DNA from 3 places in the Pediococcus damnosus genome. Region 3 is predicted to be linked to each of the others. Evidence: predicted binding sites of a transcription regulator. Region 3 holds the regulator's gene; each other region holds the start of a gene.
The links. The regulator NrdR, encoded in region 3, represses ribonucleotide reductase genes. The targets are predictions, from matches to a motif close to ACACNATATATNGTGT.

Region 1: ADU73_RS03785 (redoxin NrdH) is a predicted target of NrdR. The motif match lies at 3,780-3,795, and genes of this name have one in related genera.
Region 2: pnuC (nicotinamide riboside transporter PnuC) is a predicted target of NrdR. The motif match lies at 7,788-7,803, and genes of this name have one in related genera.

The regions. Positions count from the first base shown of each region.
Region 1 covers NZ_CP012294.1:774,689-785,197, reverse strand. The annotation lists gene ADU73_RS03800 (LOG family protein) at 1-79, opposite strand, end outside; gene nrdF (class 1b ribonucleoside-diphosphate reductase subunit beta) at 143-1,162, opposite strand; gene nrdE (class 1b ribonucleoside-diphosphate reductase subunit alpha) at 1,188-3,353, opposite strand; gene ADU73_RS03785 (redoxin NrdH) at 3,463-3,693, opposite strand; gene ADU73_RS03780 (class I SAM-dependent methyltransferase) at 3,994-4,617, shown strand; gene tadA (tRNA adenosine(34) deaminase TadA) at 4,607-5,125, shown strand; RNA gene ffs (signal recognition particle sRNA small type) at 5,154-5,240, shown strand; gene dnaX (DNA polymerase III subunit gamma/tau) at 5,316-7,103, shown strand; gene ADU73_RS03760 (YbaB/EbfC family nucleoid-associated protein) at 7,123-7,437, shown strand; gene recR (recombination mediator RecR) at 7,453-8,052, shown strand; gene tmk (dTMP kinase) at 8,117-8,770, shown strand; gene ADU73_RS03745 (cyclic-di-AMP receptor) at 8,776-9,105, shown strand; gene holB (DNA polymerase III subunit delta') at 9,129-10,136, shown strand; gene ADU73_RS03735 (DNA replication initiation control protein YabA) at 10,175-10,509, shown strand, end outside.
Region 2 covers NZ_CP012294.1:1,381,385-1,391,893, forward strand. The annotation lists gene ADU73_RS06430 (glycoside hydrolase family 13 protein) at 1-1,008, shown strand, start outside; gene ADU73_RS06435 (DUF4283 domain-containing protein) at 1,105-1,629, shown strand; gene ADU73_RS06440 (hypothetical protein) at 1,687-2,514, opposite strand; gene ADU73_RS06445 (ROK family protein) at 2,669-3,661, opposite strand; gene ADU73_RS06450 (DegV family protein) at 3,959-4,822, shown strand; gene ADU73_RS06455 (aldo/keto reductase) at 4,907-5,749, opposite strand; gene ADU73_RS06460 (GlsB/YeaQ/YmgE family stress response membrane protein) at 6,242-6,496, shown strand; gene pnuC (nicotinamide riboside transporter PnuC) at 6,950-7,717, opposite strand; gene ADU73_RS06470 (YdcF family protein) at 7,945-8,964, shown strand; gene ADU73_RS06475 (hypothetical protein) at 9,002-9,916, shown strand; gene ADU73_RS06480 (hypothetical protein) at 10,099-10,368, shown strand; gene amaP (alkaline shock response membrane anchor protein AmaP) at 10,382-10,509, shown strand, end outside.
Region 3 covers NZ_CP012294.1:1,812,391-1,822,899, reverse strand. The annotation lists gene ADU73_RS08550 (NADP-dependent oxidoreductase) at 1-467, shown strand, start outside; gene rplT (50S ribosomal protein L20) at 578-934, opposite strand; gene rpmI (50S ribosomal protein L35) at 989-1,192, opposite strand; gene infC (translation initiation factor IF-3) at 1,212-1,712, opposite strand; gene thrS (threonine--tRNA ligase) at 1,924-3,897, opposite strand; gene ADU73_RS08525 (ISLre2 family transposase) at 4,265-5,614, opposite strand; gene dnaI (primosomal protein DnaI) at 5,770-6,696, opposite strand; gene ADU73_RS08515 (replication initiation and membrane attachment family protein) at 6,699-8,102, opposite strand; gene nrdR (transcriptional regulator NrdR) at 8,102-8,704, opposite strand; gene coaE (dephospho-CoA kinase) at 8,725-9,315, opposite strand; gene mutM (bifunctional DNA-formamidopyrimidine glycosylase/DNA-(apurinic or apyrimidinic site) lyase) at 9,315-10,154, opposite strand; gene polA (DNA polymerase I) at 10,178-10,509, opposite strand, start outside.

The DNA.
Region 1 (10,509 bases), 1.0 Mb from region 3:
CAATGGTACCCTTCTTATAATTATCATCATAGCCAGTATTAGATCCACAAAATACACAAATTGATTGGATTGATTTCATATTGATAGCTCCATTCTAAAAAAAACGTCACTTAGTTAGTAAACTAGTGACGTTTTTTTAGGTTTATTTCTTATCTTTTGGTTCGCCAATGTCATAGTCTTTATCAGACATGGTTTCAAGTTTTCCTAATCGATAGCCATTACCAACCTGTGAGAAGAAATCATGATTAGCAGTTCCTGTAGAGATTCCGTTCATTACAATTGGATTTACATCAGCTTCGGTATCAGGGAAGAGAGGATTTTGTCCTAAGTTCATCAAGGCCTTGTTTGCGTTGTAACGGGTAAAGGTCAATACTTGATCTGTCCAGCCAACTTGGTCATATAAAACATGGACATATTTTTCTTCATTATCATAAAGTTCATACAAGAAGTTAAACATCCAGTCTTTAAGCTCTTGTTGTTTACTTTCTGATAATTCTTTCATAGCTAACTGAAATTTATAACCAATGTAAGTTCCATGGACAGATTCATCACGAAGGATTAACTTAATGATTTCTGCAACGTTAGTTAACTTATTGTGGCCAAGGTAATAAAGGGGTGTAAAGAAACCAGAATAAAATAAGAAAGTTTCCAAAAAGACACTCGAAATCTTTTTCTTTAGTGGATCACCATCATCATGGTAAAGGGTGTAAATTTTCTTTGTTTTATTCTGAAGAAATTCTTCACTGTCACTCCATGAGAAGATTTCATCAATTTCGTCTGGCGTATTAAGAGTCTCAAAAATTGATGAGTAACTCTTTGAATGAACAGATTCCATAAATTGAATGTTGTTTAATACAGCAGTTTCGTGAGGCGTTCGAACGTCTTTTCTTAAAGCCGCCATCCCGTCTTGAGATTGAAGCGTATCAAGTAAGGTGAGACCACCAAAAACATGGCCAACTACCCATTTATGATCCTCGTCTAATGTACGCCAGTCATCAAGATCGTTAGAAATGGGAATTCTAGTATCAAGCCAAAATTGTTCTGTTAACTTTTCCCATGTTGCCTTATCAATTTCATCGGAAACTTGATTCCAATTTATTGCTTTATAATTACCATCTTTGTTCCATTTGATTGGATTTAAATCTGCAAAAGAATCTGCCATTATTTTTGTTCCTTTCTGAACTAAATTAAATTGAACAACTTTCACATTGATTGACGCCAACTTCACCGTCATTATCGGTGAATGTTCGAATATAATAAATAGATTTAATTCCCTTATTATAAGCATAGTTACGCAGAATGTTCAAATCCCTTGTGGTCATCTTATTTGTTCGGCCATCTTTCCATTCGTACATGCCTTCTGGGATTGTTGATCGCATGAAGAAAGTCATACTCATCCCTTGATCGACATGTTGCTGAGCGGCTGCATAGATATCAACAACTTTACGCATATCAATATCATAGGCAGACTGATAATATTTCAAAGTACTGTTGTCAAGATATGGAGCTGGGAAGTAAATTTTGCCAATTTTCTTTTCCTGACGTTCTTCGACGCGATTAACGATTGGTTGTAAACTAGCGGTTGCATCATTAATGTAAGAAATGGAACCCGTTGGGGCAACAGCCATTCGATTTTGATGATAAAGGCCATCTTTCATAACGGCTTCTTTTAATGCTTGCCAATCAGCTTGAGTTGGAATATCAATCGTTTTGAAGAGTGACTGCACTTTTTCAGTTTTTGGACCCCAATCTTTCGAAACGTATTTATCGAAGTAGCTTCCATCCGCATACTTACTTTTTTCGAAATTGTGGAATGTTGTGTGACGTTCACGTGCAATTTTATTAGAAGCTTTTAAAGTCCAATAGTTTAGCAACATGAAATAAACACTTGTGAAATCAAGTGAATCGGCATTTCCATAAAACATGTGGTTCTTGGCTAGATAACCATGTAATCCCATTGCACCTAAACCAATTGTGTGTGCCAGCGCATTTCCGTTTTGAATGGAAGGTACCACACTGATATTAGAATGATCAGTTACAAAGGTTAAAGCACGAACCATTGTTTCAACAGAGTGGCCAAAATTAGGTGTATTCATCATATTGACAATGTTGGTTGAGCCAAGATTACAGCTAATGTCAGTTCCCATTGTTGTGTATTCTTGTTTGTCATTAATTTCAGAAGGAGTCTGAACTTGCATGATTTCAGAACACAAATTGCTCATCACAATTTTACCGTAGATTGGATTATCCCGGTTTGCTGTATCAACGTTGACAACATAAGGATAGCCGGATTCTTGTTGTAATTTAGAAAGCTCATTTTCGAGATCACGAGCTTTGAGTTTCGTTTTTGTGATATTAGGATTAGCGACCATATTGTCATACTCAGCAGTAATGTCGACATAAGAGAAGGGTTTGCCGTAAACTTTTTCAACTGAGTAAGGACTAAACAAATACATATCTTCATCATGCCGGGCTAAGTCGTAAAATTTATCTGGAATAACCACGCCTAGAGAAAGTGTTTTAACTCGGATTTTTTCATCGGCATTTTCCTTTTTTGCGGATAAGAACGAAATAATGTCCGGATGGAAAATATTGAGATAGACCACACCAGCACCTTGACGTTGACCTAGTTGGTTAGCATAGGAAAAACTATCCTCTAACAATTTCATGACAGGGACAACGCCACTAGCGGCACCTTGGATTCCTTTAATAGGCGCACCAGCCTCCCGCAAGTTGCTCAAGTTAATCCCAACGCCACCGCCTAATTTTGAAAGCTGGAGGGCAGAATTAATGGTTCGTCCAATTGCATTCATATCATCAGTTGCTTGAATTAAGAAACAAGAGACAAGCTCACCGCGTTGTTTTCTGCCCGCATTTAAGAAGCTAGGCGTTGCCGGTTGGTAGCGTTGATGAATAATTTCATCGGCAATGGACATGGCAAGATCTTCGTCACCATCAGCAAAATAGGTCGCATTCATAAAAACGCGATCAACAAAATGTTCCAAGTAGTAGCTGTTGTCGTTAGTTTTTAAAGCATATTGCGCATAAAATTTATAGGCAGCCATAAATGATTTAAAATGGAAATCTTGCTTGTTTAAAAAATCATACAGTTTTTGTAAAAATTCAGGAGAATACTTCTTAATGGATTCTTCCTCGATGTAATCATTTTTAATGAGATAATCAAGTCGATCTTGTAAGGAATCGAATTTCATTGTGTTAGGATTTACGTTTTCTTTTAAGAAGGCGGCTAGGGCCTCATGATCCTTGTTTAGAGGAATCTGATTGTTAACTGGAATGTTAATTTCATTATTTAAATCGTAGTATGTGACATCTTTAAGGTTCTTAAGACTCATAATTTCACGCCTTTCTGGGATCCTGTCTAAAAATGGAATAAATAAAAAAACGCCTAGCTGTGACAAGCAGCACGGTGCTTTTTAATGGTCTAACAAATATGTCGATCTGTTAGATGGCAAGTTGTTTTAAAACGTCTGGCCGGAATCCAGCAATTGGTTCGTTACCATTAGATTCAACCACAGGAACAGCCTGGAATCCGCGAGATTTTAAATAATCAATGTAGTCAGGATTAGTGTTAATATTTCGTTCTTTAAAAGGAATATTGTGTTCACTTAAGAAACGTTTTGTCATCTTACATTGCATACAGTTGTTTTTTGTATAAATTGTTACTTCACTCATGTTGCTCACCCTCAATTTCTCGGTACTTTTGTGTTTTTTGGAATACCTTCAGTATACAGCATCCTATGTAAAATTCAATGAAAAGACCACCATATTTAGTGTCATTTATGTTACGTACACTAAATATGGTGGTCTAATAAGGTTTCAAAGAAATTTTTTTTGCTTGGTTTATTAAAAATAACTCGGAAGATCATTTGGACTCGGCCTAACGCTAAGTTAGGTGTGAATTCATTTAGATAATCCTTTATAATAGAAATCAGAATATGATTCCGATGAAAAACAAATAAAGGAAGAAATTAAATGACTGAATATTATTATACACAAAATCCAGATGTTTTACATGAGAAAACACAATGGCAATTTAAATTACTTTCGCATAATTTGACTTTTAATTCTGACAATGGTGTTTTTTCAAAACGAACAATTGACTTTGGTACGCGCACTTTGTTAGATGCGGTTGATTTGGAGGATTTGAAGCAAGGTGATGTATTAGATGTTGGTTGTGGTTATGGACCGATTGGACTGGCAATTGCGAAGGCCATTGACGATGTTCACGTTGACCTTGTGGATGTAAATTTAAGGGCGTTAGATTTATGTAAACAAAATGCAGCGCAAAATGGCATTCAAAATATTGAAATTTGGGAATCAGACACTTATGAAGCAGTTTCAAAAAAGAATTATCATACAATTTTATCTAATCCACCGGTTCGGGCTGGCAAACCAGTTGTCACAAAAATTTTAACGGGTGCATTTGATCATTTACAGGTTGGTGGGTCATTACTAATTGTTTTACAAAAAAAGCAAGGTGCACCCTCCGCAAAAAAAACAATGACGCAAACTTTTGGCAATGCAGAAATTATTTTAAAACAAAAAGGCTATTACATTATTAAAAGTGTGAAAGAGAAGGTAGTCGATGCAAAATGAATTGTCACCAAATCGAGAGCTTTATTTTATGAGTTTAGCATTCGAAGAGGCAAAAAAAGCCAAACTTATGGGTGAAGTGCCAATTGGAGCAGTTGTTGTTCATAACAATCAGATTATTGGTCGCGGTCATAATTTGCGAGAAAAAAATCAAGACGCGACTGCCCATGCAGAAGTGTTAGCGATTCAGGCAGCTTGTCGAACTTTAAATAGTTGGCGCCTATGGGACTGTCAATTATTTGTCACAGTGGAGCCATGCATGATGTGTAGTGGTGCCATTATTAATTCACAACTCCCAGAAATTTATTTTGGTACACGCGATCCTAAAGCAGGGATGGTTCAAAGCTTGTATCAACTTTTGAATGATCAGCGTCTAAACCACCAGGTACGCGTTTCTGAGGGACTTTTCCAAAAAGAATCTAGTCAAATTATGCAGGACTTTTTTCGTGAAATTCGGGATCGGAGAAAGAAGTTCAAAAAAAGTAAACAAATTAGTAGAAATTTTGAGTGATTTCGAGTATTATTAATAGTGCCGAGAGGCCTTAAGGCAAGGATGGACTCACGAATTGTGTCAGATCCGGAAGGAAGCAGCACTAAGTCTGCTCTGTCTTGTGCCTTAAGTTATTAGGAAATTGGTAAAACTCTTAGTCAACATGGCTAAGAGTTTTTTATATAGGTTACCAACTGAGAGGAATTTAAAAATGAGCTATCAGGCTTTATATCGCGTTTGGCGACCACAACGATTTGATGAAATCGTGGGCCAGCAAGTGATTACCCAAACATTAAAAAATGCCTTAATAACCGATCAAACTAGTCATGCTTATTTGTTCACAGGGCCACGGGGAACCGGAAAAACATCAGCCGCTAAGATATTTGCCAAGGCAATTAATTGTCGTCATTTAAAGGACGGAGAACCTTGTAATGAATGTGCAACTTGTAAAGCAATTACCCAAGGTCGATTAAATGATGTGATTGAGATCGATGCCGCTTCGAATAATGGTGTTGAGGAAATTCGTGATATTCGGGATAAGGCAAAGTATGCGCCGACGGAAGCAGATTACAAAGTTTATATTATTGATGAAGTTCATATGTTATCTACAGGGGCATTTAATGCTTTATTAAAAACATTGGAAGAACCACCAGCTAATGTGGTTTTTATCTTAGCAACCACTGAACCCCAAAAGATTCCTTTGACGATCATTTCCAGAACGCAGCGATTCGATTTTCGAAGAATTTCAATCAAAGATAGCTATGACCGAATGGCTTGCATTTTGCAACAAAAACAAATTACATTTGATAAAAAAGCCTTATTGACGATTGCCAAGGCAGCTGAAGGGGGGATGCGAGATGCACTTAGTATCTTGGATCAAACCCTTTCGTTTGGTGATAATGAGATTACATTAAAAAACGCACTTCAAGTTACCGGGAGCGTTGGCCATGATCTGTTGAACACTTACGTTAAAGATGTCTCTGATCAAAAAGTCACATCTGCGTTGAACACACTGGAAAAAGTGTTAGCGGAAGGAAAAGATGCCAACCGTTTTATTGAAGATTTGATTAATTTCTGTCGAAATCTGTTGTTGTATCAACAAGATCCCTCACTTATTGTGGATCAAGAGTTGGGCGATGTGGATGAGCAGTTCAAATCATTTGCAGCTACGTTGAATGCAGAACGAATTTACCAGATGATTGATCATTTAAATGACACCCAACAGCAAATGCGGTTTACCACTCATCCAGATGTATATATGGAAGTTTTAACGATTAAATTGGCTGAACCAACTAAGGTAGCTAAGTCTGAAACTAATTTGCAGACAGTTACGGCAGGTGCGGATCAAGCACCAGTAGCAGCAACTGAGGGTGAACTTGGACAACTAAAAGATCAGGTAAAAGAATTAACGAATCAGGTTAAGAAGTTAGAAGGGCAAAGCCAGACAACTTCAAAACCGGCTGGTCAGAACAAGACAGTACGTAGTAATACAAGCAAACGTAAACAAGGCGTGAAACCAAATTTAACAAAGATTTATCCAGTTTTGGCCAACGCAACGAAACAAAATTTGGTACAATTAAAGGAGATTTGGCCAGATCTAATTGCAATGTTGGACGTGACACAGCGGGCATTGATGCACGTAGCTCAGCCAGTAGCAGCTAGCGAGTCAGGTGCTGTAATTGCTTTTGATTATGCGTTCTTATATGAAAAGGCAGCTGATGATGGTGATTTGCGTCAGTTGTTGAGCGAAGACATTGACAAATTAGTGGGTCATGATTTAAAAATTGCTTATGTAGATGCAGAGCAATGGCCAGAAATTCGTAAAAGTTATATTCAGCAGCACAAAGATGATTTGCAAAGTAACGAGTCTGAGTCAGATGAAACAAATGATGAAGAAACATCAAAAAGTGAGACTGCTTCTCAAACTGAACAAGATCCAGTAGTTACGCAAGCAGAGACGCTATTTGGTTCAGAAACGGTAGAAGTTAAAGATGATTAGTTAGAAAGGCGGAGTTAATATGCGCGGTGGAATGGGAAATATGCAAGGTATGATGCGTCAAATGCAAAAGATGCAAAAAAAGGTCACTGAAGAACAAGAAGGTCTTGATACAACAGAATTTACAGGAACGGCACCGGATGACATGGTAAAGGTAACTTTTACAGGTGACAAAACTATGAAGGATATTGCTATTAAGCCTGAAGCAGTTGATCCAGATGATGTCGATATGTTACAGGATTTGATTGTGGCAGCAGTCAATGATGCTATGAAAAAAATTACTGATGAGACAAACAAAACAATGGGCAAATACACAAAAGGTTTGCCAAAAATGTAAGAGTGAGGGGCTATAATGCAATATCCAGAGCCAATTGCGAAATTAATTGATAGTTATATGAAATTACCAGGAATTGGAGAAAAGAGTGCAACCCGGTTAGCATTTTTCACGATTAATATGGATCAGGATGATGTGACGGAGTTTGCTAAGGCATTGGTATCTGCAAAGCGTGATCTTCATTTTTGTAGTATTTGTGGAAACATTACCGAAGATGATCCTTGTGAGATTTGTCGAGACAAATCGCGTGATCAGGGAACTATTCTGGTTGTTGAGGATCCTAAAGACGTGATGTCAATGGAAGAAATGAAAGAATATCATGGTCTTTATCATGTGCTACAAGGTGTCCTTTCGCCAATGGAAGGAAAGGGCCCTGAAGATTTAAATATTTCTAGTTTGCTTAAACGATTGCAAAAAAATCAATCTGTTAAAGAAGTTATTGTAGCCACAAATGCAACTCCAGAAGGTGAAGCCACGGCAATGTATTTGTCACGACTCATTAAGCCAGCGGGAATTAAAGTAACCCGATTAGCACATGGATTATCAGTTGGTAGTGATATCGAGTATGCGGATCAAATGACTTTATTTAAAGCAGTTGAAGGTCGTACAGAGATGTAAAGTGTGCCGAAACATGCATGACATACTTTCAAGTATGTAATTAATCAAAAAGTGAGATGGCATTTTGACAGGAAAATTTATTTCGTTTGAGGGACCGGATGGTGCAGGGAAGACAACGGCCTTAAATACCATCGTGGCTGATCTAAAGCCCCAATTGAAAAAACAGTTAATTGTAACGCGTGAACCAGGTGGTAATCGGATTTCTGAAGCAATTCGAGATATTATCTTAGATCGTCAAAATACAGAGATGGATGATCGGACCGAGGCCCTGCTTTATGCAGCTGCCCGTCGACAACACATTGTGGAGACGATTGAACCGGCATTAAAAGCTAATAAACTAGTGTTATGTGATCGTTATATTGACAGCTCAGTTGCTTATCAGGGAGCCGGACGTGAAATTGGCGAGCAAGAGGTTTATCAAATGAATCTTTTTGCCACGGCCGGTTTATTGCCGGACTTAACCATTTACTTTGATGTCCCCTCTGAAATTGGGTTACAACGAATCATGACGCATCGAACTGATGAGATTAACCGTTTAGATGTTGAGCAATTATCGTTTCACAAGCGTGTTCGAGCTTCTTATTTAAAGCTCGCTAAGGAAAATCCGAAACGGATCAAATTGGTCGATGCAACTCAAAGCAAAGGTAAAGTTGTTTCAGATGTTGAGACGATTATTCGGAAAACCAATTCAGAATTCTTTAATGAATCAGGAGAGTGACAAATATGAAATTAATTATTGCGATTGTTCAAGATAAGGATGCAAGTCAATTAAGTGAGCAGTTTATTGATGCCAATATTCGGGCAACAAAATTGTCTACGACTGGTGGCTTTTTAAAAGCTGGAAATACGACTTACATGATCGGTATTGACGAAAAACGAGTTGATGAAGTTTTAACAATGGTTAAGGAATCTTCACATAGTCGTGAAGAGTTTATGACCCCACCTGTAAACTTGGATGCTAGCATGGAAGGTACAACAGCTTATCCAGTTAAAGTCCAGGTTGGTGGTGCAACAGTGTTTGTCCTCCCAATTGAGAAATTCAAACAATTCTGAAGCAGTCAGTAGAGGAGTAGCAGATGACTGAAGAAGTTGGAATCCAAAGTACAGTTAAAGAAAAGCAACCAGAATTAGTTGAACATTTTGCAAAGGTCATCGCGGCGCATAAATTGGCCCATGCCTATTTGTTTGCTGGTGAATCAGGGATTGGAAAAGACGAATTGGCAACCTGGATTGCGATGCGTCTTTTTTGTTTAAATGTTCAAAATGATATGCCTTGTGGAAAATGCCAAGAATGTCGAAGAATCAGTACAAATCAGCATCCAGATGTGATTGTTGTTAAACCTGATGGACAAAGTATTAAGGTTGACCAGGTTAGATTTCTAAAATCTGAGTTTACTAAGAGTGCGGTTGAGGGAAATCAAAAGATATTTATTATTTCTGATGCGGATAAAATGACGTCTGGAGCTGCAAACAGTCTTTTAAAATTTATTGAAGAACCAAGTCCTAATGTGACTGCGTTTCTGCTAACAACTAATAAGAATTTGATGTTACCAACCATCATCTCTAGAACTGAAGTAGTAGAATTGAAGCCATTGGTACCGGCCCAGTTTAAGGCTCAATTACAAGGAAAAGGAATTACGCCTAGTTTAATTGCGATGACTATGAACCTAACTAATAGTGCCGTAGAAGTCGAAAATTGGTTGGCGGATGACTGGTTAACACTAGTCCAATCTGCGGTTAGTCGTTGGTTTTTATTAGTTTTCCAAAAAGATATGCGAGCATTCGTTGAAGTTCAGGCTAAAATTACAGGTTTGGCAAAAACTAAAGAAAATCAACAATTAATTTTGGATATTGTCATGTTGTATTGCCGTGAAGCCTTGATTTTAAAAGTGAATCCAAAAAATTCGCGATTAAGTTTTCCAAATCAGGATGCACAAATTGAAAAAGGACTTACACAAAAATCAGAAAACAGTTTGATGGCGGCCACAGAACAAGCATTGCAAGCTAAAAATTTGTTAAATCGTAATGTGAGTTTTCAAAACGTTTTAGAGGCGTTAACCATCAAACTATGTCGTGTTTATTGAGTCATTCTAAGATTAAAGACTGTGAATGAGGTGAAACTGTGAATAAACGAGAGATGTACGAAAGCTTTGATGGTCTTCAAGAAGAATCAAAAAAAATGTCAGATCAAATTGAAGAATTGCAAAATGGACTGACTGAAATTCTTGAAGAAAATGCGGAGCTGGTTATCGAAAACGAGCATTTACGTGAGCAATTAGGTAAATATGAGCAACCATCAAAAAGAGAGACTTCCAAAAGTACTAAACATGGTCTTTCTAAATCTCGTAAAAACTTAGAAAAGTTATATGGTCGTGGCTATCATGTTTGCAATGAATGGTTTGGCAAGCATCGTGAAAATGACGAACCATGTGCCTTTTGTCTTGATGTCATTTATGG
Region 2 (10,509 bases), 430 kb from region 3:
ACAAACCTAGCAGCCAACGGGCCACATGTGCATGACTATCTAAAGGAAATGAATGACAAAGTTTTATCCCATTATGATGTGATGACGGTCGGGGAAACTCCGGACGCAACGACTAGGGATGCCATTCGATATACTGGTTTTGATAGTCATGAATTAGAGATGGTTTTCCAGTTTGAACATATGGGACTGGATGCCAATGAGGATGCAGCTCTAGGAAAATGGAGCACCAATAGTGTTAAGCTGACCGATTTAAAGCAGGTCATGTCAAAATGGCAAATAGATCTAAATGACAAGGCTTGGAACTCGCTATACTGGAATAACCATGATCAGCCACGGGCCGTTTCACGGTTTGGAAATGATCAGGGCAAATATCGAGCATTGTCCGCCAAAATGTTGGGGGCAACCTTACATTTCATGCAGGGAACACCTTATATTTATCAGGGTGAAGAGCTCGGCATGACAAATGCTAAGTTTAAGAGTTTGGATCAGTACCGTGATATCGAAAGTTTAAATGCTTATCACGAATTTGTGGATCAAAAGCAGCTTGTAAGTTCCACACAAATGTTGAAGTATTTACAGCATTCTTCTCGTGATAATGCCCGAACACCAATGCAGTGGGATGATACTGACAATGCTGGTTTTACTAAGGGAATCCCTTGGTTATCAGTAAATACTAATTACAAGAAGATTAATGCGGCCCAAGCAGTAAATGATAAACAATCAGTGTTTAACTTTTATCGAAAGATGAATCTGTTACGCAAACAGTATGAAATTATTGTCTATGGTGATTATCAATTGTTGGATCCAGATGATGATCAGGTTTGGGCATTTACCCGCCATCTCGGGGATCAAGATTTACTGGTCATTAGTAACTTTACGGAACGGACGGTGCAACGTTGGTATGATTTGAGTCAACAAAGCAACAAAACTGAATTAATAAGTAACTATGCGGATGATGAAAATGAAACTTTGCGTCCGTATGAATGTAAGGTTTATCTCATTCAATAAAATTACTTAAAAGTTTTTCATGCACTTTCGACGATTAGTTGTATAATAGAATTTTATGAAATGAAATCGCTGATTAATCAGTGTAGGAGGTTTGAAATGCTTTACCAATATCCAGCATTAGCAAAGATTAACGAAACAGGAAAATCAATCGAAGTGAGCAATCAAAGTGTGATTCAGAGTTTACCCGGTCTCAATGGGGTGGATTATTTTGTAAAACACAAGAATCATCATGATTACTATGCGTTTGTTGATAATGGTAAGCAAGGTGGAGCAGTTGTTCATACCGATAACTACAGTGATTTAGGATTTGTTTTGATTGAAACACCACTTTCAGATTTTTATTTGGATATTAATCCAGAGACAAATTTAAGTGAAATGTACGATGGTGCCGGAATCGTAACTGATTTTACCGATGCGGTAGAAGAAGACGAGATTAAAACAATGTGGACTAAGTTTACAAATTCATCTGATGAAGACTTGGAAAATAGTGATGTTTATAAAGAATTAGATAAGTATGTCAGCCAATATTTAGAATTGGATGAAGAAACTGAAAGAAAAGTCAACCTTTCGATTATTCGCGTGGCAATCTTACGACTTAGCCAGGATAGTGTGGAAGAATAAAATCCAAAAAGCGATCAATTCAGAAAATGCTGAATTGATCGCTTTTTTAGGCCAAATTTAGTAAATGAAGATATTAAAACACGTTCCTAAGAATTGTTTGAAAGTTTTGTGTACCCGCGCACCATTTTTGGTAAAATTTTTGAGAACGTAAATTGGCTGATTGTGGGCGTCTTTAAAATAGAATACAGCCTGTTTTGAAGGAGACTCTTGAAGTGGCCAGTAAAATGGCAAGGATTCGAGTGAGGGTAACACAGCTAGATATTCAAACTGGTGAGAAAAATTCATTTGAAGAAATTTTTGAATAGCGGAAATATCATAATTAGTGGCTCGCCGAAAACCATAATGGCCTTCCGTAATGTGGGTTATTTTTTCCCATTGGTTTTGTTTTGAGTTTGGAAGCTTGGCAATCGCGTGGGTTAGATTGTCCGTTGCGGATAGTTGCGTAATAATTAGCGAATGATGATTATTTATTTTATAGGCATAGCCTGTTTGGAGTAGCCGATTGTTTTTCTGAAATTGTGCGAATAAGGTACGAATTTTAGTTTCCCGAACGAGTTTTTCAATGAGTTCATAAATAACGGCGAGTTCCCAAATGGTTACACACCAATATAAAATTGAAGTTGGTTCAAAAGTAAAAGGAATTGTTAGCAAAACACTGAGTTGAGGTACTAAAAGTTTAAACAGTGTCCCAATTGAAATCCCAGCACCAAACGCAAGCGGGGCAAGAACAACGAGTCCAGTAATGTACAGAAGAGGGCCAAGCCAAGCTACTACACGAGGAATAAGTGCATAGTTTATAAAAAGGGCTCGTTTGAAAACATGGAAGTTTTGAAAATTTTGGTGAAAGTCTTGTTGTAGTGCCGTCCGTGAAGTGGGATGTGTCATAAGGTTAGCCTTTCGTTTTCAATTTATTAGACAGTAGAAATGTGGGGAAATTATGGCAATAAATTATATTTAAGGTCAACTTTACCATAAATGCGGCCATTAAAAAATGGGATGTAGCATCATCCCATTGTAGTTACTTCTTATTTTTAAAATGTTACTCGTTCGATGGATCAGAAGAATCCTTATTATCGGGATCTTCGTTTGAAAGATCCTGGATCAATTTCTCATCGTTCAGTTGTAATAGTAGGTTGTAAAGAGCACCATAAAGGGTTGCGTCACTCTTGAAACTAGCCGTTAAAATTTCTGGTGCGGATAAAGATTTTCGTAATAGTGAGTTTTCATCAAAGAGCAACTGTAATTGGTGTTTAATTTCTGGAACAAGGATACTTTCACTACTGATGCCACCACCAATCACAAAGCGGCTGAGATCCAAAATAGATTGAATGTTTAAAATAATATACGCAATTCGGCGACAGTATTGTTCAAAAATGTGACGTGCCTGTTCATCACCATTTTGAATGGCCTTAAAAACGCGCATACCATCTGTGCGATCGTTAAAATCGAGAGCCGTGGCGATGTCGTCAATCATTTGAACGGCGGATCCAGCGGTGAACATTAAATTATTAGGATCCTCTGCAGGTCCGTTAATTTGAGAAAGCATAAAGCCAAGTTCGCCGCCTTGAATATTAGATCCATGCCAGAGTTCACCATTTAACACAATACCGCCTTCTACTGAATTACCAAGGATAATCGCGGCTCCGTTTTTAATATCTTTCAAGTTTCCTAGCCAGAGTTCCGCCAAGGCCGCCGAATTTCCACTATTTTCCATACTGACGGGTAACTCGTAACGGCTACTAATAATTTTGCTTAGGCTTAAGCCATGTAACATAGGAAGAGAGCCACCGTAATAGATGATTTGTTCTTTTTGATCAATTTTTCCGGGGACACTAAAGGCAACCCCCTTAATGTTTGGAAGAACTTCATTAATGACTGCATAGATTTTTTTTAAGAAATTATTCACGTTATCACGTGGAGTTGTGAATTGAGACTTTATTTTTAAATTGCCACTGTGATCGATTAGCGCGTACTTTGTGTAAGTTGCGCCGATATCAATACTTAGGTAATCTTTTTCTGGTTTGTATTTCATTGATAATTGCTCCTCTGGGGTGATTAATGCTATTATATCGCAATTGGTAGCGATGTCACAATTTAAATTTATTTTCCTGAAATAGTGGATGTTGTTGGTGCTTGTATTCGTGATTCTTTACATAAAGAACCGATTTTTTAAAAAGCCGATTAACAATAACTCTATATTCAATTTAGTTGAAATATGACTAAAAAGCTAATTTTTCGGGCTCGCCAGCAGATTTCAGTTGCTATTCTCGGATAACGCTTTATACTTAATAGTAATTAATATGCGCAATTAAACAGCAGGGAGAAATGTATGAAAACAGCAATTGTAACGGATAGTTCAGCTTATCTTAGTGATCAGCAAGTTCGCGAAAATGACATCATTGTCGTTCCAATTACAGTGATTTTTGGTCAAGAAACATTCTTGGAAAATATTGATATTGATGACCAATTGTTTCATGAAAAGTTGCAAACTTCAGGAGTGATGCCATCAACAACCCAAATTACTTTGGGGCAGATGCAAGAAGTGTTTGATAAACTAATTGCTCAAAATTATGATGAAGTGATTTGCATTCATCTCTCTAGCGGAATCACAAGTTTTATTGAAAATCTAACCGAGTACGCTAAAACCATTACAGAAATTAATGTGATCCCATTTGATTCAAGGATGACCAGTCAGGGTGAGGCCAACATGGTGTTACTGGCTGCAAAGTTGCGTCAAGAGGGAAAAACGGGTAAAGAAATTGTCCCAGTTTTAGAGCACCTTCGCGAGACAACTAAGGTTGATTTTATGGTCGATAATCTGAGCTTTTTAATGCGCTCCGGTCGAATTACCAATCGCTCTGCCATTATGGGAAATTTGTTACGCATTAAACCCATTTTGGATATGAACGAAAAAGGCCAAATTGTCATTCAAAGTAAGGAACGCACACGTAAACGAGCACTGCAAAAAGTTTTGGAAAATTTGCATTCTGATTTAGATCGGGGTGCTGAAGAGTATCGAGTTTCCATTATCTATGGGATTGATCATGACTTAAGTGCTAAATGGGAGGAAACGATTCAGCAAGAGTTTCCTGCTGCCCAATTTGAAAGTAACCAATTAGGACCAGTTATCATGTCACACACTGGTGAAGAAATCGTGGGTGTGATCTGGGGTAAAGATTGGGAAAAGATGTAAATTTAATGGTATGTTAAAGCAAAATAAAAAGTTGGTAAACTCAAATCGCTGAGTTGCCAACTTTTTTGATTTTTAGAAAGAATTTTAGAATTCTTCATATACCGCAGGATCTTGGTTCTTGTTTCGGCCATCAGGGCAATCCAGATTAGTAATTGCGGTCATTTCTTCTTCGTTTAATTCAAAATTGAAAATGTGTAAGTTTTCCCGTTGACGGACAGTTGAACTTGATTTGGGAATTGGTAGAACCCCCAGCTGAATTTCCCAACGCAAAATGACTTGTCCGACGGATTTATGATGGGCATCAGCAATTTTTTTAATAACGGGATCTTCTAATACGGCACTTGCGCGGCCTAAAGGACTCCAAGCCTCGGTAACAATATGATGATCAGCATCGTATTTGCGTTGTGGTGCCTGTGAGAAATAGGGATGCAATTCAATTTGATTGACAGCTGGAACTACTTCAGTTTCATCAATCAAACGATCAATGTGTTCTGGTAAAAAGTTAGAAACTCCAATAGAACGAACTAATCCCCATTTTTGGGCGTCAATTAAAGCTTTCCATGCTTCTACATAATGATCTTCTTTGGGGTTTGGCCAATGAATAAGGTAAAGATCAAAATATTTTAGACCAGTTTGGTAGAGAGATTCTTGGATATTTTCTAAAGCTTCAGTATATTTATGATGACGCCCAGGTAACTTGGAAGTAATCATGATTTGTGAACGGGGAATATCACTTTGGCGAATTGCTTCACCTAAAGCACCATGATTTTCATAATTGTAAGCCGAATCTAAAGCGCGGTAGCCATTATCTAGGGCACTACGAATGGCGCTTACCCCTGTGGCACCGTTTAATTTATAGGTTCCAAAACCGATTTGTGGAAAAGCAGTTCCGTCGTTAAATTTAATTTGTGGTATTTTATGACTCATATTGACATCTCCTAAATTTAAAATGATTGGCCAAATTAGTTAATAATGAAAGCGTTCTATACTTTTAGCATAAGCTAAATTAAGTTTGCATGCAAAAAATAACTTCGAAACTTAGTGAAAGACCAAGGAATTAAAATATGCAAATTCAATGTGGTAAATAGTGAAGCATTGATGTTAGGCGGTAAAACAGTCTGATTGTGGGGGCTACCTGCACTGCAATTGGGTTAACTTAGCGATCAATAGTTTTCGCTAAAGTTGTAAATTAGTAATATTAAATAGAAGTATTCTGAAAAATAGTCTAGATACTTTTATCTATCATAAGTAATAAGAAATGATAATAATAAGCATTAAACTTGTAGAAAACCGTCGGACTTTGCTAAGCTAATCTTGTAAACAAGTCCCATATTACATGGTGAAGTGTTTATAGTAGCAACTAAGTGATCACTAGTTGATGTTGTTGGGATTTACACAAAAATTAAAGGAGTGAGCAGCATGTTTGGATGGCTATGGGCTTTAATTATTGGTGGAATTATCGGAGCAATTGCGGGTGCACTTACGAGTAGAGATTTACCAGCGGGATGGATCGGCAATATTGTCGGGGGTCTGGTCGGAGCATGGCTAGGTCAATCCTTACTGGGCACGTGGGGACCACAATTAGCAGGAATGGCATTGGTTCCTTCTATAATCGGAGCAGTGGTGGTTGTATTAATCGTTTCTGCACTTTTTGGGATGAGAAAGACAAAGTGAATAAAAGTGAACGGAACAAGTCGCTAAGATACTGATAAATAAGCAGAGCGGAGGCGGGATCGCATCCCGCTGGTAGCTCTGCTTATTTATCAGTATCTGACTTGTGAAGTTGTCCTGCAGCCTAGTGGTGGAAAAGAGTCAAAGGCAGAGCGGAGGCGGGATCGTATCCCGCTGGTAGCTTTGCTTATTTATCAGTATCTGACTTGTGAAGTTGTCCTGCAGCCTAGCGGTAAAAAAGGAGTCAAGTGCAAGGCGGAGGCGGGATCGCATCCCGCTGGTAGCTCTGCTTATTTCTCAGTCCCTGACTTGTGAAGTTATCTACTGTCCAGTAAGGATATAACCAATCAAAATTTGGTTAGCATGTTTCGGTTTATACAAATATTCTCAGATTATATATGTTAACAAAAAAACGCCCTTTCAGCTAATTAACTGAAAAGGCGTTTTTTAGAATAACTATGCGTGAGCATGAGTTACATTAGAAGTTGAGTCTTCGTTGTAACTTGATTCTTCTTTGATAAGACGAGCACGTTCTTTTTTGTTGTACCATGGAGATGTCGTAAATGCCAAAACATCGTTAATTAGATAGATTGAGCTGTTTACAAACATAGCAAGTGTTGCTGATCCTTGGCGGAATGAGATGAACCAAAGAACCATTTGGGCAAGCCCGGAAGCAACCCACCAGAAGTACTGATTGTTGAAACGTAAGAAGCAAATGACACCAGCGGTTAAACTGATTGAAAAGCTGATGGCATCAACCCAAGGACGTGGATCGTTGGTGAAAGTTCCAATTAGGGATCCAGAAACGAAATAAACAACGATCGTAGCGGCGATGGCGATAAACCAAGTTTTGCCAGTAAACTTACGGATTTTAGAAACCATGTTTACATTCCAGTTAGCACTTAACAAAACTGGTAAATCAAGAGTTACAACGTAAGCCAGCTGTTCAGCCATACTTAGGTAGTTTTTTGCGGCCAAACCAGTCACAATAAAACAAATTGCAGATAAGATTCCTAACCAACCGTTAACAGATTTGGCGGCGTTGATTGCTAAAATACATAAAACGCCTAAAGTAGTTCCGATAAATGTTGTGATTGTTAAGGCAGTGATTGGTGAACTAACCAGGTTCATAATTTGACAACCTAAACTAAAGAAAAATAAATAGTAATTTTGTTGAGGCCATCCCTTTAATTGGTGACCTAAAAAGTGTAAGTAATTAGACATTTGCTTCTCTTCCCCTCTTGTATCTATGTATATGGCCATATACTATATGTTCTAATTTCGAAATCCGACAACACTATATATTGTATCTCGAAATTAAATAAATGAAAGGGTTGAATTTAAATTTCTTTTGATGTATGACAATAATCACCCCAAAAGCCGGCGAGGTTTAAACTTTTCTTTTGACCGTTAGATCCTTAAAATAGAGTTAAGAAAGCGGGGTGCTTGGGATGAATTTCAGTTATTGGGGCAGTATCTGTTTGGCCGTTTTTGTGACACTGTGGTTAACCGATCGAAGACGTTTTTTAAACGGATATTTTTTTACGGCCAGTGCAGTCTGCTTTTTTATCGCGGGGTGGCAGTGGCTTGAAGTCACCCAGGCACCGTGGATGCAAGCCTTATTGGTGATGATCAAATTGACGTTTACGATCATTACGCCAATTGCCTTAATCCTTTTCGCGTTGGCCTGTATTATTTATAGTCGCCGATTAGTCCGTGAGACTGGTGCGCATCTCGAATATCGGTTGCCTGAAATAGTTGGATTTATCATTTTGGAAATTCTCGTTTTCACGCTGCTTAATTTGTTTGTCTTCCATAATTCTGCCATCTGGATTCTATTGGGTTTATTTTATGTCTGGATGGCCTACTTTATGATTGGTTTTATTTCATATGCGGTGGCCTCACTATTAGATGAGCTGCCGGTCCATTATTCAGTAGATTTCATTGTCATCCTTGGCGCAGGGCTATTACCAGATGGGACAGTGTCCAAAATTTTGAAGAAACGCTTGGACAAAGGAATAAGCACGTATCGAAAACAGCGAAAACGTGGTATTCATCCGCAATTTGTTGTTTCAGGTGGGCAAGGAACTGATGAAATTAAGCCTGAAAGCCAAGCAATGAGCAATTATTTAATAGAAAAGGGAATTTCAAGTACCCAAATCATTCAGGAAAATAAATCCAAATCAACTTATGAAAATATGCGAAATTCACAAGTCTTGATGGTTGAAAAGAAGCCATTTTATCGAGCTATCTTTGTAACCAGTAGTTTTCACGTTTTCCGAGCTGGACTGATTGCCAAACAATTGAATTCAACAATGACTGGAATCAGTGCCCCAACTTCAATGCATTATTTACCATTTGCGGCTTTTCGGGAATATCTGGCTTTAATTGTGATGTTTAAAGGAGCTAATCTAGTTGCTCTGATTGTGACAACTGTGGGTTATTTGATTTATTGTTTAATAATTCATTGAACTAACATGGTATAATAGTGATAAGGAGGAGACAATTATGACCTTGAAATTAAATCTTAAAAAAAGTTTTACTAGTTTAATTGCGGTATTGATGCTAATTTCGTTAACTGCATGTGGTACAACAAGTAAACAAAGTGGAAGTGCGAAAAGTTCTTCTGTTTCGTCAACGTCCGAAAAGTCTAATCAGCAAAAAGCGGCAAGTTTATATAAAAAAGCGCAAAAACAAATTGAAGATAAACAAAGCGAGGATGCTTTAGCTACATTAAAGTCAGCTCAAAAACTTGATGAAAATAACGGAAAAGTGGCCGAACTGTTATCAAAGGTTCAAAACTATTTGAACGCTAAAGATGCACTGAATGATGGGGATACAAGTTCAGCAAATTCTAGTTTGGCCAAGGTTACATCTGGACAGACGAATAATGCAGCGCTAAACTCACAAGCAAAAGATTTAGGAAATCAGGCAACCCAATTACAGAACGCTAAGAAGTATTATCAAAATGCCTACGATGCGTTATCCAATGGTTATTACGAGACGGCAAGAGCTGATTTGGCATTGCTTAATAACTTATCATCAAGTATTAGTGGTGTTAAGTCCTTGCAAGATCAGGGTAAGGCTTTAACTAACCAGATTAATTCAATGGCCAGCAATTCCTCTTCTAGCCAAAGTTCTAGCGAAAGCTCGACAAGCAGTTCGTCTGCACAGCCAGCTGGTAATTTAACGGATACAAAAACGGATCAAGTAATTACTTCATTCCAAAACGCAGCGGGGATCAAAAGCCAAAGCGGTCTGTCATATGGGGTAAATCAATTAGGAAACGGTTATTATCAAATTGAAGTTCGTCAAAATAATCCGTCAAATACAGTTGGTAGTTTGACCGGAATTTATCGATATAATTCACAAACTGGGAGTGTTTCAAAGCTAAACACAATTTCTGGTAAATATGAAAAGTAATTAATAAAGTAATCAAAGGTCCTGAACTAGGTTATCTAGTTCAGGATTTTTTTGACGAATTTTTTATATTTTTAATGAAGTGATACTTATAATTTACATAAGAAAGAAATGAGCATTTTTCTGTTAATGGGCTTTTCTTTTCGATATGCTTAATTTATCAAACAGAGAAGGAAGTGAAGCCAATGGCACCAGATTTGAAGGATCCTCGTTATCTGGATCATGAGGATGGTTTTGATAAACAAAATCAGGACACTCCCGTACTTCAGGACAAAATGGTTCCCGTTTCTGATTGTAGTGAAAGCAGTTATCGAGGAAATCATAGGTTAGCGAGCCAGCGTGCTGACCATCCAGTAGCGATAGCACCGGTTTATAATTTCTTAGCTTCAAGTGAGGCAAGTTATGTGACCGCACAAATATACGGAGTCGCGGGTGGAGAAGCCATTAATCTATGAGGAGGACAAAGTTATGAACAAATGGTCTAAAACGTTCCTCATTATTTGTTCGCTAGTGCTTCTGCTGCTTAGCTTAGTGATTGTTTCACTAACGTGGCCATGGGGAACCAGTTCGGCATTCTTGTACGCAATTAGGGAATT
Region 3 (10,509 bases):
CCAAAGCAATGGGCCTGTTTGTAGCAACCACCGCTTCTCAAAAAAATGCCGATTTTGTTAAAAAAATGGGCGTAGATCTTTTTATACCGACGGATCAATTAACCAAAAGAAACTTTCTAGATGATGCCCCAGTTGATGTTCTAATTGACGCAACCCCGCAGGCCTTCAAAGGCAATAACACTTATAGATGGCTAAAATCAACCGGTCAATTGGCATCATTAAATGGTTTCTCAAATAGTTTTCAATCTCAATCATCTAAACAAACCATTATTGATTTTAATGATGCAAACTATCACCAAAATAAAAAAGCTTTGACTTACTTAGTTGAACTTATTTCCCACAATCAACTCAAGGTCCCTATAGCTAAAGTTTTTCCTTTTTCATTGAAAGGTATTGTTGAGGGCCAACAACTATTAGATACCCACCACAGTCCTGGCAAAATTATTGTTGCTAAAAAAACTAAATAAAAAACAAGCCTAATACCAGAAGTATTGGTACTGAGCCTGCTCGAAAAAAAATCCTCGTCATTGAAAATCATTTCACAATTTGAAATAACTTTACAACCCGAGGATTTTTATTATGCGATCGCTTTTTTAGCAGTTTCTACTAATGATGTAAATGCTGCTGCATCATTAACAGCAAGATCAGCTAACATCTTACGATTAATATCAACTTCAGCAACCTTTAAACCGTGCATTAATTGGCTGTAACTCATATCATTTAAACGAGCTGCTGCATTAATCCGGGCGATCCAAATTTTACGGAAGTCTCCCTTACGATTACGACGGTCACGGAATGCATACAAACCAGACTTCATAACTTGGTCTTTAGCAACCTTGAAGTTAGTATGTTTTGGTCCGCGATATCCCTTAGCAAGCTTTAAAATTCGTTTACGACGACGATGTGTTACTGTTCCACCCTTTACTCGTGGCATAATAATTCCTCCTAGAACTGGTCACCCAGCATGATATTCTTTAAATTAATTAAATTACTTATTGATTGGAGCTAGCATCTTACGATAACGTTTAACGCTCGTATGATCCATCATGCTTAATCCACGTAATTGACGACGTTGTTTCTTCGTTTTTCCATGGAATCGGTGACTCGTGTAGGCGTTGGCACTCTTGAAGCCACCATTACCAGTCCGTTTAAAACGTTTTGCTGCTGCACGATTTGTCTTCATTTTTGGCATAATCTGTTCCTCCTACTTTTTACTTTTCTGAAATTGGCGCCAGCATCAAAAACATGCTTCGTCCATCCATTTTAGGATACTGTTCGATTGTAGCAACATCAGATGCTGCTTTAGCCATCCGATTTAGCACTTCACGACCAATTTCCTTATGCGTAATTGCACGACCCTTAAAACGAATCGAAACTCGGACTTTATCACCTTTTGCCAAGAATTTTTTAGCATTCTTAAGCTTTGTATTAAAATCATTCGTATCGATTGTAGGGCTTAGACGAACCTCTTTGATACTGATTGTCTTTTGTCGCTTACGAGCTTCACGTTGTTTCTTTTGTAGTTCGAAACGATATTTTCCATAATCCATGATCTTGGCAACTGGCGGTTTAGCTTTCGGAGAAACTAATACCAAATCAAGTTCTGCTCGATCTGCTAAATCTAACGCTTCTTGTTTCGACTTTACACCCAATTGAGTGCCATCATCACCAATTAATCGTACTTCACGGGCACGAATACCGTTGTTAACCATCATATCAACAGCTATGGCAGTTCACCTCCAAATTATTTTAAGAAAAATGCAGAAAAAGACGAGGTGCATACACACCCCGCCAGTCAGACTATTAACTAGTCTTTTCATCGTTTTAGCCCAGCGATTCAATCACTAAGGCGAGAAGCGGGTGCCTCTGCTTAATTTCTCAACTTCATAAGTTTACCAGAAACAGCCTGCCCTGTCAAACAACCTACTTGAGTAACTCATCATTCTTTGAAGAATCTCCCGTTCGACTATAATTCTGAATTTCTGCAATTAAACTATCAATAAACATATTGTTATTTTCGCTTTCAGATTCTTTTTGACCATACTTACGAACGCTAACAGAACCATTTGCTAACTCTTGGTCACCCACAACTAATACATAAGGTATCTTTTGTGTCTGTGCTTCACGAATCTTGTAGCCCATTTTCTCATTACGCTTATCTACATTAACCCGAATCTTCTTGTCAGCCATCTTCTGACGGAGTTTTTCTGCATAATCGCCATGAAGTTTCTGATTAACCGGAATAATTGTAACTTGTTTTGGAGCCAACCAAGTTGGGAAAGCACCTTTGTAGATTTCTGTTAGATAAGCTGTGAAACGTTCCATTGTTGATACTAAGCCACGGTGGATCATCACTGGACGATGCTCTTCACCATCGGCCCCAACATAGTGCAAATCAAATCTTTCTGGTAACATGAAATCTAATTGGATAGTAGAAAGTGTTTCTTCATTACCAAGGGCTGTCTTTGTCTGAACATCCAGCTTTGGACCATAGAAAGCAGCTTCTCCTTCAGCCTCTACATACTTAAGACCAAGGTCATCCATAGCAGCTTTCAACATTGCTTGTGATTTATTCCACATTGCATCATCATCAAAATACTTCTTTGTATTCTTAGGATCACGATAACTCAAACGGAACGTGTAATCTGTAATATCAAAATCATCATAAACATCCACCATCAATTTAAGAATCTTCTTAAATTCATCTTGAATTTGATCTGGAGCTACGAAAGTATGCCCATCATTTAAAGTCATTTCACGAACTCGTTGTAATCCAGAAAGTGCACCTGACTTCTCATAACGATGCATCATTCCTAATTCAGCAATTCGAATTGGTAATTCACGATATGAACGAATATGATGTTTGTAAATTTGAATATGTGAAGGACAATTCATCGGACGCAATTCCAACATCTCACCATCGCCCATGTCCATTGGTGGAAACATATCTTCACGATAATGCTCCCAGTGACCAGAAGTTTTATAAGCATCTAAGTTCATTAAAACTGGTGTATACACATGTTGATATCCATTGGCAACTTCTTTATCAATAATATAACGTTCAATTGTGCGTCGAATTGTGGCACCCTTTGGCATCCAGTAAGGAAGTCCGGCTCCCACTTTAGGATCCACGAAGAAGAGATCTAGATTATTTCCAATTACACGGTGATCACGATCATGTGCTTCTCGTTGACGGGATAACTCAGCATCCAGTTCCTTTTGTTTGAAAAAGGCAGTTCCATAAATCCGTTGTAACATGGGGTTACTTGATTTGCCTTCCCAATAAGCACCAGCAACTGATAATAATTTAAAGACCTTAACATCTTTTGTATTCTCTAACACCGCAGCATTGCTTAAAATTGTCATGTCCGCAATATTATAAGCACTAATTTTGCCATCTTTGGCATTTGCATGAACTAATTTTGCCTGATAAGGATCGCCATCAACAATTTTAAGGGCATCATTTTCAGAAATCAATTCCTGTTTAAGCGGTATTTGTGCCTTAATCAATTCAGACATTTTGTCTTCAATAGCTGGCAAACTGTCTACACTTATTTGTTCAGCACCATTGTCGGTGTCACAATAAAATCCATGTTCCACATTGCCCTTTGTTCCAAAATGAATGTCAGGATAAATTGATTGAACGGCTGCTTCTAAAACAATTGCACCAGTATTCCAAACAACTTGCAGTCCTTCTTCAGAATCCTTTGTGACGATTTCTAATTTGACATCTTCATCCAAAATTTGGTTCAAAGAAACAATCTTATCGTTTACTTTTCCAGCAACGGCCTTTTTTGCCAAACTCGTACTAATTGCCTTTGCAACTTCTAAAACACTTGATCCATTTTCCACAGATCGTTTTGCGCCATCAGCTAATGTAACTTCAATATCTGCCATGTTTCTTCGCTTCTTTCTAATTTTTTTGGATAAAAAAATCCCGAATACAATTAATGTATTCGGGACGTTATTCACGCGGTTCCACCCAAAATTACAGATTACTCTGCATCTCATGGGTTCGATAACGGGAACAATCCGTCCTGATATTTCCATCAGGCTCAGAAAAGTGGTAATCACTAACGTCCATTAGGTAGCTTCCAGCTATAGCTACCATTCCCTGAAATGAAACAATTAACAATCTTGTCTTTTCTTTGATTTCAAGATTAATTAAACCACATTCTCAAAAAAAGTCAATAACCTCTCATCAAATGTATGTGTCAAGTTTTCCTAGGTGCCTTATAATCAACCAAATATTTATACACAATAATTAGTTTGAAAATATTTTTGCCATTGCTCCGATAGGGCTACTTGTTGGGGCATCAACTGGTATTTTACCTGAAAGAACTCCAATATGCTTAGAATGGTGCTTGTTGCTCAGCTGAGCTGGACTCAACGTCTTCAATGATTCCGTAGCGATCTCAATCGTTAGCTCTTGTAACTTTCTTAAACCACCACGTAAGTATTTATCTAGCTTACCGTTTACCCGAGCTTCAATTAATTTCAACATAGCCTCAAGGCCCTTTTCGGACCATACTTTGCCTTGCTTTTTCATTCGATACGTGTACGCTCTGTGTGAGCTTTCAACGGATCCCAATTTGCCGACCCTCATGAAGCCACGATCGTGTGGAGACTTTATAAACTGCCAATTTCTTGCCAAATATTGTCTTAGGACCCTTAGGCTCTCAAGTTCCTTATCAGTTTTAATTTGCGACTCAAATGTATCTAAAATAACGTTTAACTGATTCTGATCATACAGGCTAACGCTCTTAACGGCCTTATCAACCAATGGATTAAATAAACCAAAGGTTTGTTTAATCTTTTTGACAAAGTGATACCGATCGATAGTAAATTCAACTCTTTGAGCACTCGGAACTATTTCTCGCATACTTTTCGGGTTATACCCTGGGCCACCATCACTTGCTGTAAACACGGTCATTTCACTGATTTTATAATACTTCTCAATGTAGTCAGTTACTCGTTTTTGAACCTTTTTTTGATTGATACCAACAAACTCAACTTTGTTTGATCTTGTTCCATCTAATCCTGATTCAAAAACAATGTAATGGTGGACGTCTTGTCTTCGTCGATTAATTTTGTGTATCTCAAAGGCATCGCCTTCAACCACTAAGTTTTCAACTTTTCGTTTCTTAACTAGTTTCTCTTCGGACGATTTTTCTTCTGTCTTCACGGTATCTGCCATGTCTCTGATAATTCGGTCTACTGACCAGGCACTAATATCCGTCTGACTTGCCAGATTGATCATTGCGGCCGTATTTCTCATCGTTGTCGTTTGCCCAATTTTGGCAACGACACTTTTAAAATAAGGTGAAATTCTTTTTCTTTCTTCCAACGGGAAGTAATAACTTCCATTGGGTCGAAGATAACATCTTCTTTCAAAATTCACGGCGCCAAACATAAACTCAATTGTTCTGGCCTGTCGATTAATGAATGTATTTTCTGCCGGAATTGATGGAACGAGTGTTTCATCTAATTGCCTCAGATATTCAGCTACAACCAGCTGGAATGACTTCCTAAGATGAAGAATTACCTGCTCCTCTAAATCAAATAAACTGTCTAAATTTCCCAATGATTCAATAAAATCTGCTAAAATATACATGAAAGACCTGTATCCTTTCCTTTAATCTTCGTCGATTAAAAGGCTACAGGTCTTTTTCTATATATTCAACTCAAAATGAATATTCCTAGAATTTTATTGACCATCTAGGAAAACCTTACACTAACCATCAAATTTTTACTTTTCAAGCTATAGATTTAATTTTGACGCCGGTTGACTCCCACCATTGTCACCTCAGTTGCTAGAAACTTAATGCGTTCCATTAAGCGTTTTGCCTTCAATGGCTCTGATTCTCCCCGCTGATTAATTTGTAAATGTTCTGTTTCTAATTGTGCCATGGAAAAATTAGAACTGAAAAATGTTGGTAATTCGTTTTGCATCCGATACTCTAGAATAACCCCAAGCACTTCATCCCTGACCCAACTAGACATTGAATCTGCACCTACGTCATCTAACATCAGAATTGGTGCCTTTTTAACTAGCGTTAATTTTTCTGCCAAATTATTTTCGCCGATCGCATTTTTCATTTCAACCGCAAAACTTGGAAAATGTACTAACGTAGACTCAAACCCCTGAGCAGCTAATTCATTGGCAATAGCGCCTAAAAGATAAGTTTTCCCTACCCCAAAGCTACCCGTTAAATAAAGACCCTTATGAAATTGATGCGGCTCTGATTCATAAGCTTGGGTAAAATTCAATGCTGCAGTCAGCGCTGACTGTCGGTCTTGGTCCGGAAAGAAGTCATCAAAACGCGCCTTTTTAATCATTTTAGGCATATTTACAGCTTTTACCCGCATATTAAAGGCTTGTTGTTTTTCGCTTGCCAAAAGCTTTTTACTGGGACGGTAAGACACTTCAATCATATGATTGTTCACGATTAAAATTGGTTGATAACCTGGCATTAAAGTTGGTTCGTTTCGCTTATATTTATCACGCTCTTGGACATACTCATAGAGCTTTGATGCAGATCGCGCCACACCATCAGCTGACAATTCATTTTTGTGTGCTTCACAGAAGCTAAGAACATCCGCATCTTCGTAAACTGGAGTCATTAAGTCTTGAAATTTAGTGTCTAATTGATGTTTACTCATGAGCCCTTTTAAAACCTCACGTATATTTTCCATGGCTAGTCTTCCTCCTTATTTTGTTTACGTAACTCTTTTAAGCGGCGGTTCAAAAGTTCTTGATCACTTTTTTTGACCGTTGTTGGTTTGACTGCTGGTGCATCACTTTTGGCCCAATCTGGTAAAGTTTCTTTTTCAACCACTTTTCGTGAAGTTGTTTTAGCTTTCCGTGCGGTTGTTTTTTCATTAGCAAATTTCTTGATTTGTAAAATAGCATCTTCCGGTGTGGCTACGTGTGCCCTGCTCCAGCTATTGACCATGGTATCTACTAATTTACTAGGCAACGTGGTAGCTCCTTGATCAATTACAATATACGAAATCAAAATATTTATCACACTTACAGGAAAAAGATTTCGATCGATTAAATCTTTAAGAATCTGTCTTTCTCCATAAGTAACGTATCCGCCATGAATAGCCATTTTTAAATTTTCTAAATAGGTTGCAGGTGCATAGGCTTTGGCAGCCTTAATTAATTGTTTGTCTTCCTCAGTTAGTTTTTCTTCAGAAGTCTTTTTTTCTGGTACAGATTTAGGCTCTGTGCTGGCAGGACTAGTTGCATAACTTTCCTTATGAGCAGTTTGACTTGTAAAGCTTTTAGAAATTTGTTGTTGCAACTTCTTAGGTTTTAACTGATTCGTAACCAAATCGGTAGCTTGTCCAATCTGGCGACTCATTTCAACTTCATCAATCCCGTACAAAAGGTGTTCGCTTAAGATCAGTCTTTGCGCCTGATCAACCGAATTCCAATCAGTAAAACTATGACTAAGCAAATCTTTTAATAATTTAAAATCAAAATGATCCGTACTTAAACTAATGGGCTGAGCATCTTCTTGTGAGCTAGCTTGCTTAAATTCAGCTTGCGTCTCTCGAATTAAAGAATCAGGTTCTTTAATTGTGCTATCCGAAATATGAAAAGCCGTTAAAAAATCTGTGGAAACATCCTTTAAATTTTTTGTATCAATTTGGGGTAACTTAAACTGCTTTGCAAGTTCTTTAAAGCGATTTTCACCAATTGCTTCAAGGAGTAAACTACTTAATAAGTCATCTTTAAAGAAGACATTTGGTGAAACTGGTCTAATTAATTGGTACACAAAATAACGGCCAAGATTGTCTTGCCCTTCATAGGATTTAAGTAAACCAATGCCCTCTAACTTTTGTCGACTCAGATAAAAATTAGGTAAATCACAATTAAGAAGATCAAGTAATTCTAAATGTGATTTTCTTTCTGAACGAATTTGTGTTGGACTTAGCTCCGTCCATAAGGTCAAAAATAAACTAAAAGCCCTTGCACAAATAATTGGTTGATACAAAAAAGTAAGTACTTTTTGGTCAAAATCGCTCAAATAATTTTTTTGAGTAACTAGAAAACCATCTTTGGGACTTAAATTAGCCCATCCCTCATTCATTATGACTCGCCACCATCATCTTTATCTGGAGTACCTTTAGTATCTTTAATTTTACCTTTAACATCTTTGTTTGTGGTACCTTTAGTACTTTTGTTTTTATCTTTAACGTCCTTATCTGTGGTATCTTTAGCATCCTTTTTGATAGCTTTTTCCTTTGCCATCATGTCTTTCAATTCCGACATAAATACATTCATATCCTTAAACTGACGATAAACACTAGCAAACCGAATATAGGCAACTTCATCAACTTTAGCCAACAAATTCATGACATATTCACCAATAATTTGACTGGAAACTTCATTTTCACCTAAAGATCGTACTTTGTTTTCGACTTTATCCACAATTTTAGTCATTTCATCCATGCCGACAGGTCGTTTTTCAGCAGATCGAATAAGCCCGCGAAGAAGTTTATCTCGGTTAAACTCTTCCCGTGTACCATTTTTCTTAATCACCAGTAAAGGTGACGCTTCAATTCGTTCAAACGTTGTAAATCTAAAACCGCATGCTTCACATTCTCTTCTGCGCCGGATCACACGTCCATCATCTGTTGGACGGCTATCTACCACTTGAGAACCATTGTGATGACAGTGTGGACATCTCATGGGCATTCTACCTCCACTTGCTAACGTAACTTACTATTGTCAAGCCATTTTAACACTTGCTGGCGTGTTTCTTCAATAGACCCGCTATTATCGATCACGATATCAGCGAACCCCAACTTCTTTTCTTGTGACCATTGTGTTGCAATTCGTTTTTGTGCTTCTTGCTTCGAAAAACCATCCCGTCGCATCAATCGATCAAGTTGGCTTGTAGGATCACTTTTCACAACCATAATTTTATCAACAAGTTGTTGATATCCTTGTTCTAAAAGAAGTGGTGCATCTAAAACAACCAGGTTTGCGGTCTGTTCTTTTTTTAATGACTGGATAATTGCCACTCTGATGGCTGGTTGGATGATTGCATTCAGCTTCTCCAATTGTGTAGCATCAGCGAACACAATTTTTCCCAGACGTTTGCGATTAAGTGTTAAATTGTCAAAAATCACGTCTCCAAAAGTCGTTCGTAATTGATTGGCAACCGCAGTTTCAGGCTGCACAACATCGCGCGCAACCTGATCAGCATCAACAATTGGATATCCCAGTTCTTTTAAATAAGCACTAACCGTCGACTTTCCAGTAGCAATACTACCAGTTAGCCCTAAAATCACTGTCATTATTCATCATCCTTGATCAGCTTTTGACAAAATGGGCAAAAATGGGTTCCTCTTTGAGCTACCTTAATTCGCTCAATCGGTGTACCACAACGCTCACAGGGCTTTCCCGTTCGTTGATAAACATGTAGCTGATTTTGGAAACTGCCTGCATGCCCGCTCGCATCTAAGTAAGAGAAAACAGTTGTACCCTTTGCCTTGATGGCCAACGTAAGTTCATCAAATATTTTTTGCCTTAATGTCACAATTTTACCAAGCGGCACTGTATTCGTTGGTTGCAATGGATGAATTTTAGCTAACCAAAGTACTTCATCACAATAAATATTTCCTAGCCCAGCAATCATATTCTGATCTAAAAGAAAAGATTTTATTGATTTATGATGCTTTTTCATTGTTTCTACCAGATAATCAACACTTAGAGTTTCTGGGGTTGGTTCTGGGCCAATCGTTTTAAGTCCTGCAACAGTATATTCTTCGCCCGTTGGTACCAAAACCATGCGCCCAAACTTTCTTGTATCGTTGTAACGTAATTCGGTTCCATCTGTAAACTCGAAAACCACATGATCGTGCTTATTCAAGGGCACTTCATGCGAATGAACAGAATACTTACCTTCCATACGTAAATGGGATACCATGGATTGCTGATCATTAAAATGAAAAAGAAGATATTTTCCGCGGCGGTCAATCCCAAGAATTGTTTTCCCGGTCAATGCTTTGATAAACTCACTTTCGTTTGGCAAAACCATCTTAGGATAATATACATCAATCTTTTTGATTTTTTTCCCCACAACTAATGCTTCTAATCCACGTTTTACTGTTTCAACTTCTGGCAATTCAGGCATAATAATTCCTTCTTATTCATTTGTTATTTGGCATCATACCAACTTTTACCAAACGCACTTTCAACCTTCAAAGGCACATCCAATTTCACTGCAGAATCCATGATACTTGGAACTAATTTCTTAATTAGAGATAATTCATCATCTGGAACTTCAAAAATCAATTCATCATGAACCTGTAATAACATTTTTGTCTTAAGTTGGCGCTTTTCCAACTCATTTTGCATGCGAATCATTGCAATTTTAATGATATCTGCTGCACTGCCCTGAATTGGTGTATTCATGGCCGTTCTTTCAGCAAAAGAACGCTGATTATGATTGCTTGAATTAATATCCGGTAAATAGCGCCGACGACGAG